Diaphorobacter ruginosibacter: one gene and its partner. The protein of the gene in region 2 interacts with the protein of the main gene of each other region in a pairwise test. Links are inferred from orthologs where the notes say so. Each region holds a gene or a part of one and is shown on either strand. Other genes may lie near its edges.

Region 1 (4,864 bases), 2.2 Mb from region 2 along the record:
GCGCATACAGCGCGATGCCCACCAGGAATCCGGGGTGCGTGAGATCGCGCAGATGCAGCAGCGGCTCGTCGTGTTTCCATTGGTGCATGCCGAACAGGCCCAGCAGCAGCACGCCGGTCAGGATCACCAGCGCGAGGCGCTCGGGATGATCGAAGAGCTCGTAGCGGGCCTCCGAGAAGCTCCATTGCACGCAGCCGATCGCCAGCACGAAGAGCAGGACGGGCGCAAGCGACCAGCGCACCGGCGTGCTGCTCCTGCCGAGGTGGCGCGGCAGCAGCCAGCGCACGGCCAGGGCGATCAGTGCGGCCGGCGGAAGCACCACCCAGAAGACCCAGCGCCAGCCCCAGCCGTCCACGAGCCATGCGGACAGCAGCGGGCCGATCGCGCCGACGCTGAAGATGCTCAGCATGTACACGCGCACGGCGCGGGGCCGCTGGGCGGGCGAGAACAGCATGGGAATGAGCACGCGTGTGCTGATGAAGAACGCGCCGCCACCGAGGCCCTGCATCAGTCGCGCGGTGGTGAGTTCGGCCAGGTTGGCGGCATTCGCCGAGGCCAGGTCGCCGAGCGCATACAGCAGCAGCGCCAGGAGCAGGTAGTGGCGGTAGCCGAAATGCCTCGACAGCCACTGCTGCATCGCGATCATCAGCATGCTGCCGATGGCGTAGGCTGCCTGCACCTGTGCGAACTCGCGCGGCGCCACGCCGATGCCGCCCAGGATGTGCGACGAGGCGAAGACGAACATGCCGTTCTCGAGAAACTCCATGCCCACCAGCGCGCCCAGCAGCCACATCAGCAGCAGCTGCTTTTCTCGATGCAGGAAATGGTGCCAGCGCGGGGCTTTCATGAGGGTGTCCTAAGTGCGTGCACGCATGCGTGGTGCGGTGCGGCGTGCGTCGGGGCGTGTGTTCCGGGGATCAGGCCCGGGAGGCCGCCGTCACGTCCATGGTCTGCAGCCGTTCGTGCACGCGCCGCAACTGCTGCTGCATCTCGTGTGTTGCCGTATCGCCGATGGACGACCAGATCTGCAGATAGACCGCCTGCACGACAGGCATGGTCTTGAGCAGCAGCTCCGCGCCCTGGGACGTGAGCTGCAACTGCAGGCTGCGCCGGTCCTGCGCGTCGGCCGAGCGCACCAGCAGTCCGCGCCGCTCCATGCCGTCAAGCAGGCGCGTGACCTGGGTGCGCGTGGCGTTCAGCGACACGCCCAGCGAGGAGGGCCGCAGCGGCTCGTGCACGGCATCCGCAAGCAGGTTGAGCGCCAGGTATTCCTGCATGTGCAGCGCAAACGGCGCCAAGGCCTCGTTCACGCGCTGCTCCAGCAGGGCGGCGGTGTGCAGCATGAGGCGCGATGCGGCCACGGCATCCAGCACTTTTCGGGGTTTGCCGGCAAGAATGCGTTCGAGGCGGGAGTCAAGGCTCATGATCGTCGTGGATGTTATTTGATTTCAATTGAAATTATATCGTTTGTAATTAATAGGCGCAACACGAAGCCGTCGAACGCGCCGGACAGGGGTTTGTAGGCTTGTAGCGCGTGGGGCTGTGCAGCGGTGCGGGCGGTGTCCTATGATGTTTGGTTCGCCTGCGATGTGTGAGATTCCATGCCCCCAAAGCAAGACAAGTCTGCGGAGCCACTCCGTTCCCTTCACTCCGGTAGCGATGACGGTCGCTACATGGCGGATTCGCTGCGCCAGCGCCGCATCAGCATCCGCGGAGCGCGCACGCACAACCTCAAGAACATCGATCTCGACCTGCCGCGCGACCAGCTGGTGGTGATCACAGGGCTGTCGGGCTCGGGCAAGTCGAGCCTGGCCTTCGACACGCTGTACGCCGAAGGCCAGCGGCGCTACGTGGAAAGCCTGTCGACCTATGCGCGCCAGTTCCTGGGCCGGCTGGACAAGCCCGATGTCGACCTGATCGAGGGCCTGTCGCCCGCCATCAGCATCGAGCAGAAGGCGACCAGCCACAACCCGCGCTCCACCGTCGGCACGGTCACCGAGATTTACGACTACCTGCGCCTGCTCTATGCCCGCGCCGGTACGCCGTACTGTCCCGACCATGGCCTGCCACTGTCGTCGCAGACCGTGAGCCAGATGGTGGATGCCGTGCTCGCGCTGCCCGAGGACACGCGCATCATGCTGCTTGCGCCCGTGGCGCGGCAGAAGAAGGGCGAATTCAACGAGCTGTTCGCGCAGATGCAGGCACTGGGCTACGTGCGCTTTCGCGTGGACGGCAGCGTGTACGAATTCGAGAACCTGCCGGCGCTCAAGAAGACCGAGAAGCACGACATCGACGTGGTGATCGACCGCCTGCGGGTGCGCCCGGATGCGCAGCAGCGCCTGGCCGAAAGCATCGAGGCCGTGCTGCGCGTGGGCGGCACGGAGGGCAACGGCCGCGTGCTCGCGCTGGAGATGGACACCGACAGGGAGCACATGTTTTCCAGCAAGTTTGCCTGCCCCGTCTGCAGCTACTCGCTGGCGGAGCTGGAGCCGCGCCTGTTCTCGTTCAATTCGCCGACGGGGGCATGCCCCGCATGCGACGGCATCGGGCAGCAGGAAGTGTTCGATGCGGAGCGCGTGGTGGCGTTTCCCTCGCTGAGCCTGGCCAGCGGCGCGATCAAGGGGTGGGACCGCCGCAATGGCTACTACTTCGCGATGATCGAGAGCCTGGGAAGGCACTACGGCTTCAGCGTGGAGACCCCGTTCGAGGAGTTGCCGGGGCCTGTGCGCCACGCGATCCTCCACGGCTCCGGCACCGAGGAGATCGCGTTCACCTACCTGCTCGACAGCGGCCCGCAGAAGGGCAAGGCGATCGAGCGCCTGCATCCGTTCGAGGGCATTCTTCCCAACATGTCGCGCCGCTACCGCGAGACGGAGTCCTCCGTCGTGCGGGAAGACCTCGCGCGCTACCGCAGCACGCAGCCCTGCACCGAATGCCACGGCGCGCGGTTGCGCCGCGAGGCGCGTTTCGTGAAGGTGGGAGAGGGCGAGGAGCCGCTCGCGATCTACGAGATCAGCCACCGAACGCTGTCGGACGCGCTCGCGTGGTTCGAGAACCTGCGGCTTTCGGGGGCCAAGGCGGAAATCGCCGACAAGGTGGTGCGCGAGATCGCATCGCGCCTGACCTTTCTGAACGACGTGGGCTTGAACTACCTGAGCCTGGACCGCAGCGCCGAGACGCTCTCGGGCGGCGAGGCGCAGCGCATCCGCCTCGCGAGCCAGATCGGCTCGGGACTCACGGGCGTGATGTACGTGCTCGACGAACCCAGCATCGGCCTGCACCAGCGCGACAACGACCGATTGATCGGCACGCTGCAGCACCTGCGCGACATCGGCAACAGCGTGATCGTCGTCGAACATGATGAGGACATGATCCGCGCCGCCGACCACTGCGTGGACATGGGCCCGGGTGCAGGCGTGCATGGCGGCCGCGTGATGGCCCAGGGCACGTACGACGAGCTGTGCGCCGAGCCCGGGTCGCTCACCGGCCAGTATCTCTCGGGCAAGCTGCGCATTCCGGTGCCGCAGCGGCGCACGCCGTGGAAGCCCGTGCTTGAGTCCGAGCAGCCCGCAGCGCCGGAGAAAGCCGGCAAATCACGCTTTCCCGAGACCCCTGCCAGCCGCCGCAAGGCCGAGCGCATGGAAGTGCACCGCGCCACGCAGGGCAGGCTCCAGGCATTGCGCGTGATCGGCGCCGGCGGACACAGCCTGCAGAACGTGACGGCGGAGTTCCCCGTGGGGCTGTTCACCTGCGTGACGGGCGTGTCGGGCTCGGGCAAGAGCACGCTGGTCAACGACACGCTGTATGCCGCGGTGGCGCGCCAGCTCTACCGCGCACACGAGGAGCCCGCGCCGCACGAGGCGATCGAGGGCATCGACTATTTCGACAAGTGCATCAACGTGGACCAGTCGCCCATCGGCCGCACGCCGCGCAGCAACCCGGCCACCTATACCGGCCTGTTCACGCCCATCCGCGAGCTCATGGCCGAAACCAACACCGCCCGGGAGCGCGGCTACGGGCCGGGCCGATTCAGCTTCAACGTCGCGGGCGGCCGCTGCGAGGCCTGCCAGGGCGACGGCGTGGTGAAGGTGGAAATGCACTTCCTGCCCGATGTCTACGTGCCCTGCGATGTGTGCCACGGCGAGCGCTACAACCGCGAGACGCTCGAGGTGCTGTGGAAGGGCAAAAACATTGCGCAGATTCTCGACCTGACGGTGGAGGATGCGCATGCGTTCTTCAAGGACGTTCCCACCATTGCGCGCAAGCTGCAGACGCTGCTGGACGTGGGTCTGTCCTATATCCGCCTGGGCCAGAGCGCCACCACGCTGTCCGGCGGCGAGGCGCAGCGCGTGAAGCTGGCGCAGGAGCTCTCCAAGCGCGATACGGGGCGCACGCTGTATATCCTCGACGAGCCCACGACAGGCCTGCATTTCGCGGATATCGACCTGCTGCTCAAGGTACTGCTGCAACTGCGTGACGCGGGCAACACCATCGTCGTCATCGAGCACAACCTCGATGTCATCAAGACGGCCGACTGGATCATCGACATGGGGCCGGAGGGCGGTGCGGGCGGGGGAACCGTGGTGGCGGTGGGGACGCCGGAGGATGTGGCGGGGAATCCGGGCAGCCATACGGGGAGGTATCTCAAGCCTTATCTGGCTTAGGTTTTTGGGTTCTTGGCTGAGGGCGGAGGCCGGGAGTGCCCCCGGCGGGGCAGTCACTTTTTGCGCGCGCAAAAAGTCACCAAAAAGGCGTTTTAATACCCACGGCAGAACTCGCTTTTCGCCTGCGGCGCTCCGCTCAGACAGCCGCCGTGAGTCAGATTAGGGGGAGGAGCATTCGGCACGTCGCTGCGCTCGTGCTG
Region 2 (8,082 bases):
TCGCGCCAACGCGCTCCGGCGCTCCGCCTGGACCATGTCGTCCAGGTCGTCGAGCGCCGCTTCCGAAGCCGCCTCATCGAGCGCCTCGCGCCACTCCATCTGCTGCATCAGGAAGGCCGCAGGCATGGCCGTGTTGTCCTCTGCACCAATGGAGACGCCATGGAGTTCGCAAAGATAGGCCGCGCGCTTGAGCGGATCCTTCAGGCGCTGGTAGGCCTCGTTGATGCGCACCGACCACTGCATGGCCACGCGCTGCGCCGCGGCGCCCTGCGCCGAGAAGCGGTCAGGATGCGCCTCGCGCTGCAAGTCCTTCCAGCGCGCCGCGAGCACGGCGCCATCCTGCGCGAATAGGCGAGGAATGCCAAACAGTTCGAAATCGTCAGATTGCAGATGGAGGTTCATAAAAAAACCGCCAGTGCGCAAGCGTTGGCGGGTTCTCTGAGGTGCATGAAAGTGCGCTGTTCCTGCCCAATGTCCCGGACAGGAATGCGCCCTTGCGCTCTAGGGAGCCTCTGCAAAACCCTCGCCAATCGGTTGGACGCGGATCGGGATGAGCCGCAAGGCGTCTTTTGAAGGCAATAGCCGTAGCTATTGACGAAAAAGACAACGCTGCGGATCGCCCGCGGCCGCGTTCAGACGATGGCAGGGAGTTTTGCAGAGGTTCCCCAGGGGCCTTAGACCCGGAAGCTTTCCCCGCAACCGCAACGGTCTCGCTCGTTGGGGTTGTTGAACTTGAAGCCTTCGTTCAGACCTTCGCGCACGAAGTCGAGCTCGGTGCCGTCAATGTAGGCCAGGCTCTTCGGGTCGATCAGCAGCTTCACGCCATGGGTCTCGAAGATGATGTCCTCGGGTGCCTGATCGTCCACATACTCCAGCTTGTAGGCCAGTCCCGAGCAGCCGGTGGTCTTCACGCCCAGGCGCACGCCAAGCCCCTTGCCCCGGCGGGACAGGTAGCGGCTCACGTGCCGTGCGGCAGCTTCGGTCAGTGTCACTGCCATGTTGTTCAGGCCGCTGTCGAATCGGCAGTGACGGTTTCGCCGCGCTTGGCCTTGTAGTCGCTCACGGCTGCCTTGATGGCGTCTTCGGCCAGGATGGAGCAGTGAATCTTCACGGGAGGCAGCGCCAGCTCTTCGGCGATCACGCTGTTCTTGAGCGCGGCGGCCTCGTCCAGCGTCTTGCCCTTGACCCACTCGGTCACGAGCGAGGACGAGGCAATCGCCGAGCCGCAGCCGTAGGTCTTGAAGCGCGCGTCTTCGATGACCCCGGTCTCCGGGTTCACCTTGATCTGCAGCTTCATCACGTCGCCGCATGCCGGTGCGCCGACCATGCCGGTGCCCACTGTGTCGTCGCCCTTGTCGAACGAACCCACGTTGCGGGGGTTCTCGTAATGGTCGATCACTTTGTCTGAATAAGCCATGGTGTACTCCTTTTTCTGCGTCTGCCGCCGGCCTCTTGGTGTGCGAGGACCGCGAGCGGGGCGCAGCGATCAATATGAAATCAGTGCGCAGCCCACTGGATGGTGCTCAGGTCGACGCCATCCTTGAACATCTCCCACAGCGGGCTCAACTCACGCAGCTTGGCCACGTTGTGGCGGATGGTGGAGATCGCGTAGTCGATCTCTTCCTCGGTCGTGAAGCGGCCGATGGTCATGCGCAGGCTGCTGTGGGCGAGCTCGTCGCTGCGGCCGAGCGCGCGCAGCACGTAGCTCGGCTCCAGGCTTGCGGAGGTGCAGGCGGAACCCGACGACACCGCCAGGCCCTTGATACCCATGATCAGCGATTCGCCTTCGACGAAGTTGAAGCTCATGTTCAGGTTCTGCGGAACGCGGTGCTCCATGCTGCCGTTGATGAACACCTGCTCGATGTCCTTCAGGCCGTCGAGCAGGCGCTTTTGCAGCGCTGCCGCCTTGGCATTCACCTCGTTCATTTCCAGCTTGATGATGCGGAACGCCTCACCCATGCCGACGATCTGGTGCGTGGGCAGCGTGCCGGAGCGCATGCCGCGCTCATGGCCACCACCATGGATCTGAGCCTCCAGGCGCACGCGCGGCTTGCGGCGCACGTAGAGCGCACCGACGCCCTTGGGGCCGTAGGTCTTGTGGGCGGTCATGCTCATCAGGTCGATGGGCAGCTTGTTCAGGTCGATCTCGACACGGCCCGTGGCCTGTGCGGCATCGACGTGGAAGATGATGCCCTTCTCGCGGCAGATCGTGCCGATCGCAGGAATGTCCTGGATCACGCCGATCTCGTTGTTCACGAACAGCACGCTCACGAGGATGGTGTCCGGGCGGATCGCCGCCTTGAAGGCTTCCAGGTCAAGCAGACCGTCTTCCTTCACGTCCATGTAGGTGACCTCGAAGCCCTGGCGCTCGAGTTCGCGCATGGTGTCCAGCACGGCCTTGTGCTCAGTCTTGAGCGTAATGAGGTGCTTGCCCTTGCCCTTGTAGAACTGCGCTGCGCCCTTCAGTGCCAGGTTGATCGACTCGGTGGCGCCGCTGGTCCAGACGATCTCGCGTGGATCGGCACCCACCAGGTCGGCCACATGGCCGCGCGACTTCTCGATGGCCTCTTCGGCCTCCCAGCCCCAGGCATGGCTGCGCGAAGCTGCGTTGCCGAAATGTTCGCGCAACCAGGGGATCATCGCGTCAACAACACGGGGATCCACCGGGGTGGTCGCACCGTAGTCCAGGTAAATGGGGAAATGGGGAGTCATGTCCATGGCTATCTCGCTTTAGCGATCTGGCTGGCGAATGTCAGTTAACAGAAGGGTTCAAAAAAAGATCCGGCATATGCAGCAGCGCGGCCAGCCATGCTGGCCCTTGCGCCACCACGCTGCTGATCAGGACTTGGCGAAAACGTTGCCCAGTGCGAACACCGAGTTCGGCGCGTTCACGCGGATCGGCTTGACCACCGGGGTCGTGGAGATCGCACGGCGAGCCACTGGCTTGTCCTCGATCTGCACACCCTTGGCGAGTTGGTCATCGACGAGCTTCTGCAGCGTGACGGAATCGAGAAACTCCACCATGCGCTGGTTCAGCGAAGCCCACAGCTCGTGCGTCATGCAGCGACCTGCTTCGCCCAGGCAGTTTTCCTTGCCACCGCACTGGGTCGCATCGATGGGTTCGTCCACGGACACGATGATGTCGGCCACGGTGATGTCGCCGGCCTTGCGGGCCAGCGTATAGCCACCGCCCGGGCCACGGGTGGATTCCACCAGCTCGTGGCGGCGCAGCTTGCCGAAGAGTTGTTCCAGATACGACAGGGAAATCTGCTGACGCTGGCTGATGGCCGCCAGGGTGACTGGGCCATTGTTCTGGCGCAGGGCCAGATCGATCATGGCAGTGACCGCAAAACGGCCTTTGGTTGTGAGACGCATCGCAAGCTCCTTGTTGGTTCAGGCTTGATCGTTTGATAATCGCCACGGATCGCCTTTCGGCAACCCGGGCACCACCGTCTCCGCCCGCTCTCCGACGCGGCATGAACACGAGGTTCGCCCGCCAGAGCCCTAAATATTGTGGGGTTGTTTTCTTGAGTAATTAGCCCAAGTATAACACAAATCCCTATTGTTTTTGTCGGGTAACTGAATTCGTCAGGCTCGAGGGCCTCCAAACCCGGAATCGGAGACCCTGAAAACCGCATCCGCGCATCAGGCCAGGCGCTCGTTTCCGCCATGCGAGCCGAACACGCGATCCTTCAGGCGCGAGAGTTGGTCGCGCACCTTGGCGGCCTGCTCGAACTCCAGATTGCGTGCGTGATCCATCATGGCCTTCTCCAGGCGCTTGATCTCCCGCGCGATGTCCTTCTCGGACATCTCTTCCAGCTCCAGATCCCGGGCCGCCTGCTGCTGCAGGCGTTCCGTCTCCTGGCCGGCCTTCTCGCTATAGACACCATCAATCAGGTCTTTTACCTGCTTGACAATGCTTCGCGGCGTGATGCCGTTTTCCTCGTTGTATGCGATCTGTTTTGCGCGCCGTCGTTCCGTTTCTCCCATGGCTTTTTTCATGGATTCCGTTACACGGTCGGCGTACAGGATCGCCGTGCCCTCCGCATTGCGGGCAGCACGGCCGATCGTCTGGATCAGGCTGCGCTCCGCGCGCAGGAAGCCTTCCTTGTCAGCATCGAGGATGGCCACCAGCGACACCTCGGGAATGTCCAGCCCCTCGCGCAGCAGGTTGATGCCGACCAGCACGTCAAATGCACCCAGGCGCAGGTCGCGGATGATCTCCACGCGCTCGACCGTGTCCACGTCCGAGTGCAGGTAGCGCACCTTCACGCCGTTGTCGGACAGATACTCGGTGAGCTGCTCGGCCATGCGCTTGGTCAGCGTTGTAATGAGTACCCGTTGATTCTTTTCAACCCGAATGCGTATTTCCTGCAGCACGTCGTCCACCTGATGGGTGGCCGGGCGCACTTCGACGATCGGATCAACAAGCCCGGTGGGCCGCACGACCTGGTCGACGACCTGGCCCGAATGTTGTTTTTCGTAGTCAGCCGGCGTCGCGGAGACGAACACCACCTGGCGCATGCGCTGCTCGAACTCCTCGAACTTGAGCGGGCGGTTGTCCAGCGCCGAAGGCAGTCGGAACCCGTACTCCACGAGCGTCGTCTTGCGGGCGCGGTCGCCGTTGTACATGGCGTTGAGCTGGCCGATCATCTGGTGGCTCTCGTCCAGGAACATGATCGAGTCGCGCGGCATGTAGTCGGTGAGCGTGCTTGGAGGATCGCCGGGCGCCGAGCCCGAGAGATGACGCGTGTAGTTCTCGATTCCCTTGCAGTGCCCCACCTCGCTGAGCATTTCCACATCGAAACGCGTACGCTGCTCGAGGCGCTGCGCCTCGACCAGCTTGCCCTCCTTCACAAAGAACTTCAGGCGCTCGTCGAGTTCGAGCTTGATCGTCTCCACCGCGGCCAGCACCTTGTCACGCGGCGTGACGTAGTGGCTGCTCGGATAGACCGTGAAACGCGGAATCTTCTGCTGCACGCGCCCGGTGAGCGGATCGAAGAGCTGCAGGCTGTCGACCTCGTCGTCGAACAGCTCGATGCGCAGCGCCAGCTCGGAGTGCTCGGCCGGGAATACGTCGATCGTATCGCCGCGCACGCGGAACTTCCCGCGGCTGAAATCCTGCTCGTTGCGCTGGTACTGCATGCGGATGAGCTGCCCGATCGCGTCGCGCTGCGAAAGCTTGTCGCCCTGGCGCAGCGTCATCACCATCTGGTGGTAGCTCGAAGGCTCACCGATGCCGTAGATGGCCGAGACGGTCGCCACGATCACCACGTCGCGCCGCTCGAGCAGGCTCTTGGTGCAGGACAGGCGCATCTGCTCGATATGCTCGTTGATTGCGCTGTCCTTCTCGATGAAGAGGTCGCGCTGCGGCACGTAGGCCTCCGGCTGGTAATAGTCGTAGTAGCTCACAAAGTACTCCACGGCGTTCTTCGGGAAGAACTCGCGGAATTCGCTGTAGAGCTGCGCCGCCAGCGTCTTGTTGGGCGCAAACACGATGGCCGGGCGCCCCAGCCGCGCGATCACGTTCGCCATCGTGAAGGTCTTGCCCGAGCCGGTCACCCCCAGCAGCGTCTGGAAGGCCTCGCCATCGTTCACCCCTTCCACCAGGCGGGCGATGGCCTCCGGCTGGTCGCCGGCCGGTGGATAGGGCTGGTAGAGCTGAAATGGAGAGCCCGGGAAGGAAACAAACTCGCCTTCAGCTACTTCTGTGGTGACTTCATGCATGACTTGTAAACGCAACGATGGCTTGCGCCGTTAAAATCGGGGGTTGCCCCTCAAGGCAAATCGACCGGATGGCTGCGAGCAACACGCATGCACCCTGCATGCAGCGCTGGCACCGCCTCTCGGCCTTGGCTAGTTTAGTTGGGGGCACCGCATCAGATTTCCACCCTTCAAGGACTTTTCATGTCTCTCTTCACCGCCGTCGAGATGGCCCCGCGTGACCCCATTCTGGGTCTGAACGAACAATTTGCCGCTGATACCAACCCCAACAAGGTGAATCTCGGCGTGGGCGTGTACTTCGACGATAACGGCAAGCTCCCCCTGCTGAAGTGCGTGCAGGCAGCAGAAAAAGCCATGATGGACAAGCCGTCCGCTCGTGGCTACCTGCCCATCGACGGTATCGCAAGCTATGACAGCGCCGTCAAGGCACTGGTGTTTGGTGCCGAGTCCGACGTGGTCAAGGCCGGCCGCGTGGCCACCGTGCAAGCCGTGGGTGGCACGGGTGGCCTGAAGATCGGTGCCGACTTCCTCAAGAAGCTCAGCCCGAACGCCAAGGTGCTGATCTCCGACCCGAGCTGGGAAAACCACAAGGCCATCTTCACCAATGCCGGTTTTGAAGTCGGCACGTACCGCTACTACGACGCGGCCACTCGCACGGTCAATTTCGAAGGCATGCTGGCCGACCTGAACGCTGCCGCTGCCGGCACCGTGGTCGTGCTGCACGCCTGCTGCCACAACCCCACCGGCTATGACATCACGGCCGAGCAGTGGGACCAGGTGATCGCCACCGTCAAGGCCCGCAACCTGGTCGCATTCCTCGACATGGCCTACCAGGGCTTCGGCCATGGCCTGAAGGAAGATGGCGCCGTCGTGGGCAAGTTCGTTGCCGCCGGCCTGACCATCTTCGTGTCGACCTCGTTCTCCAAGAGCTTCAGCCTGTATGGCGAGCGCGTGGGCGCCCTGTCCGTGGTGGCCACCGACAAGGACGAAGCCGCCCGCGTGCTGTCGCAACTGAAGATCGTGATCCGCACCAACTACTCCAACCCGCCGACACATGGCGGCGCCGTGGTTTCCGCCGTGCTCAACACCCCCGAACTGCGTGCGCAGTGGGAAGAAGAGCTGGGCGAAATGCGCGTGCGCATCAAGGCCATGCGCCAGAAGCTGGTGGACGGTCTGAAGGCTGCCGGCGTGAAGCAGGACATGAGCTTCATCACCACCCAGATCGGCATGTTCTCGTATTCGGGCCTCTCCAAGGACCAGATGATCCGCCTGCGTTCGGAATTTGGCGTGTACGGCACCGACACCGGCCGCATGTGCGTGGCTGCGCTGAACAGCAAGAACGTCGAGTACGTCTGCAAGGCCATCGCCGCCGTGATGTAAGACGCCGAGGAGGAGCGCCATGCGTTTCTCTTCGCTCACCCTTCAAAGGCCGCTTCCCTCGAGGCGGCCTTTTTGCCTTCTCTCGGGATGCGAACCCGGATGTCCGGGCGCTGACCATGCATGCCGGCGCCCCGCGCGGTTCACCCCCAGATCACGGACCGCATCGATATCGATGCGGACTGAAACCCCGTGTTGAAGAATCTCGGCATTTCCCTGGCGCTTGCCGCGCCCGCAGCGTAGAGCAGCGGCAGGTAGTGCTCGTGCGTCGGGTGCGCAAGCCGCGCCAGCTCGCCCTGCTTCTGGAACTGCACGAGCGACTCCAGCTCCCCGCGCTTGATGTGTCCCTGCACCTGCTCGTCGAACTCCGTGGCCCAGTCATAGGCCTCGTTCGGCGCGGAGCCGCGCTTCGTCCTGCGCAGGTTGTGGACCGCGTTGCCGCTGCCCACGATCAGCACGCCGCGCTCGCGCAATGCGCCCAGCTGGCGGCCCAGCGCGAAATGCGCCTCGGGGCTTCGGGCATAGTCCATGCTCAACTGGATCACCGGGATCTGCGCCTTGGGGAACATCGGCTTGAGCACCGACCAGGTTCCATGGTCCAGCCCCCACTCGCCCTCGTCGACCTTGAGCGGCTGCCGGTCTGCCGGCGAGCGAAGCTCTCCCGCCAAGGCCCTGGCGACGGCCGGTGCGCCGGGCGCGGGATATTGCTGCTCATGCAGCTCGCGCGGAAAACCGCTGAAATCGTGGATCGTGCGCGGATCGCTCATTCCCGTGAGATACCAGCCATCCTTGGTCAGCCAGTGGGCGGAAATACACAGGATGAGCTGCGGCTGGACGCTGCGTGCCGAGAGCGCCTGGCCGACCTGCTGCCAGCTGCGGCGCCAGAGGTTGTCCTCGATGGCATTCATCGGACTGCCGTGACCGACGAACAGCACCGGCATGCGCGGTGACGGCCGCAGGGAATCCAGCAGGGTGCGCACC

The links. The genes of interacting proteins can lie anywhere in the genome.
Region 1: the proteins of uvrB (region 2) and uvrA interact in binary tests that used the Escherichia coli proteins (3 or more experiments, as listed by UniProt). The link is inferred for Diaphorobacter ruginosibacter from one-to-one orthologs.

What each region holds. Positions count from the first base shown.
Region 1 is NZ_CP060714.1:4,749,839-4,754,702, forward strand. The notes cover bases 1,349-4,864. They hold uvrA (excinuclease ABC subunit UvrA), read left to right. Parts: upstream 1,349-1,673; coding sequence 1,674-4,664; downstream 4,665-4,864. Other genes in these bases: H9K76_RS21400 (MarR family winged helix-turn-helix transcriptional regulator), read right to left, coding at 1,349-1,424. Also shown: H9K76_RS21395 (MFS transporter), read right to left, coding at 1-847; more of H9K76_RS21400, read right to left, coding at 918-1,348. UniProt on the Escherichia coli protein: The UvrABC repair system catalyzes the recognition and processing of DNA lesions. UvrA is an ATPase and a DNA-binding protein. A damage recognition complex composed of 2 UvrA and 2 UvrB subunits scans DNA for abnormalities.
Region 2 is NZ_CP060714.1:2,570,475-2,578,556, forward strand. The notes cover bases 3,187-6,075. They hold uvrB (excinuclease ABC subunit UvrB), read right to left. Parts: upstream 5,728-6,075; coding sequence 3,646-5,727; downstream 3,187-3,645. Other genes in these bases: iscR (Fe-S cluster assembly transcriptional regulator IscR), read right to left, coding at 3,187-3,375; H9K76_RS11565 (amino acid aminotransferase), read left to right, coding at 5,908-6,075. In the rest of the region: Fe-S protein assembly co-chaperone HscB, read right to left, coding at 1-402; iron-sulfur cluster assembly protein IscA, read right to left, coding at 675-998; Fe-S cluster assembly scaffold IscU, read right to left, coding at 1,004-1,417; H9K76_RS11550 (IscS subfamily cysteine desulfurase), read right to left, coding at 1,498-2,718; more of iscR, read right to left, coding at 2,839-3,186; more of H9K76_RS11565, read left to right, coding at 6,076-7,104; ygiD (4,5-DOPA-extradiol-dioxygenase), read right to left, coding at 7,245-8,082. UniProt on the Escherichia coli protein: The UvrABC repair system catalyzes the recognition and processing of DNA lesions. A damage recognition complex composed of 2 UvrA and 2 UvrB subunits scans DNA for abnormalities.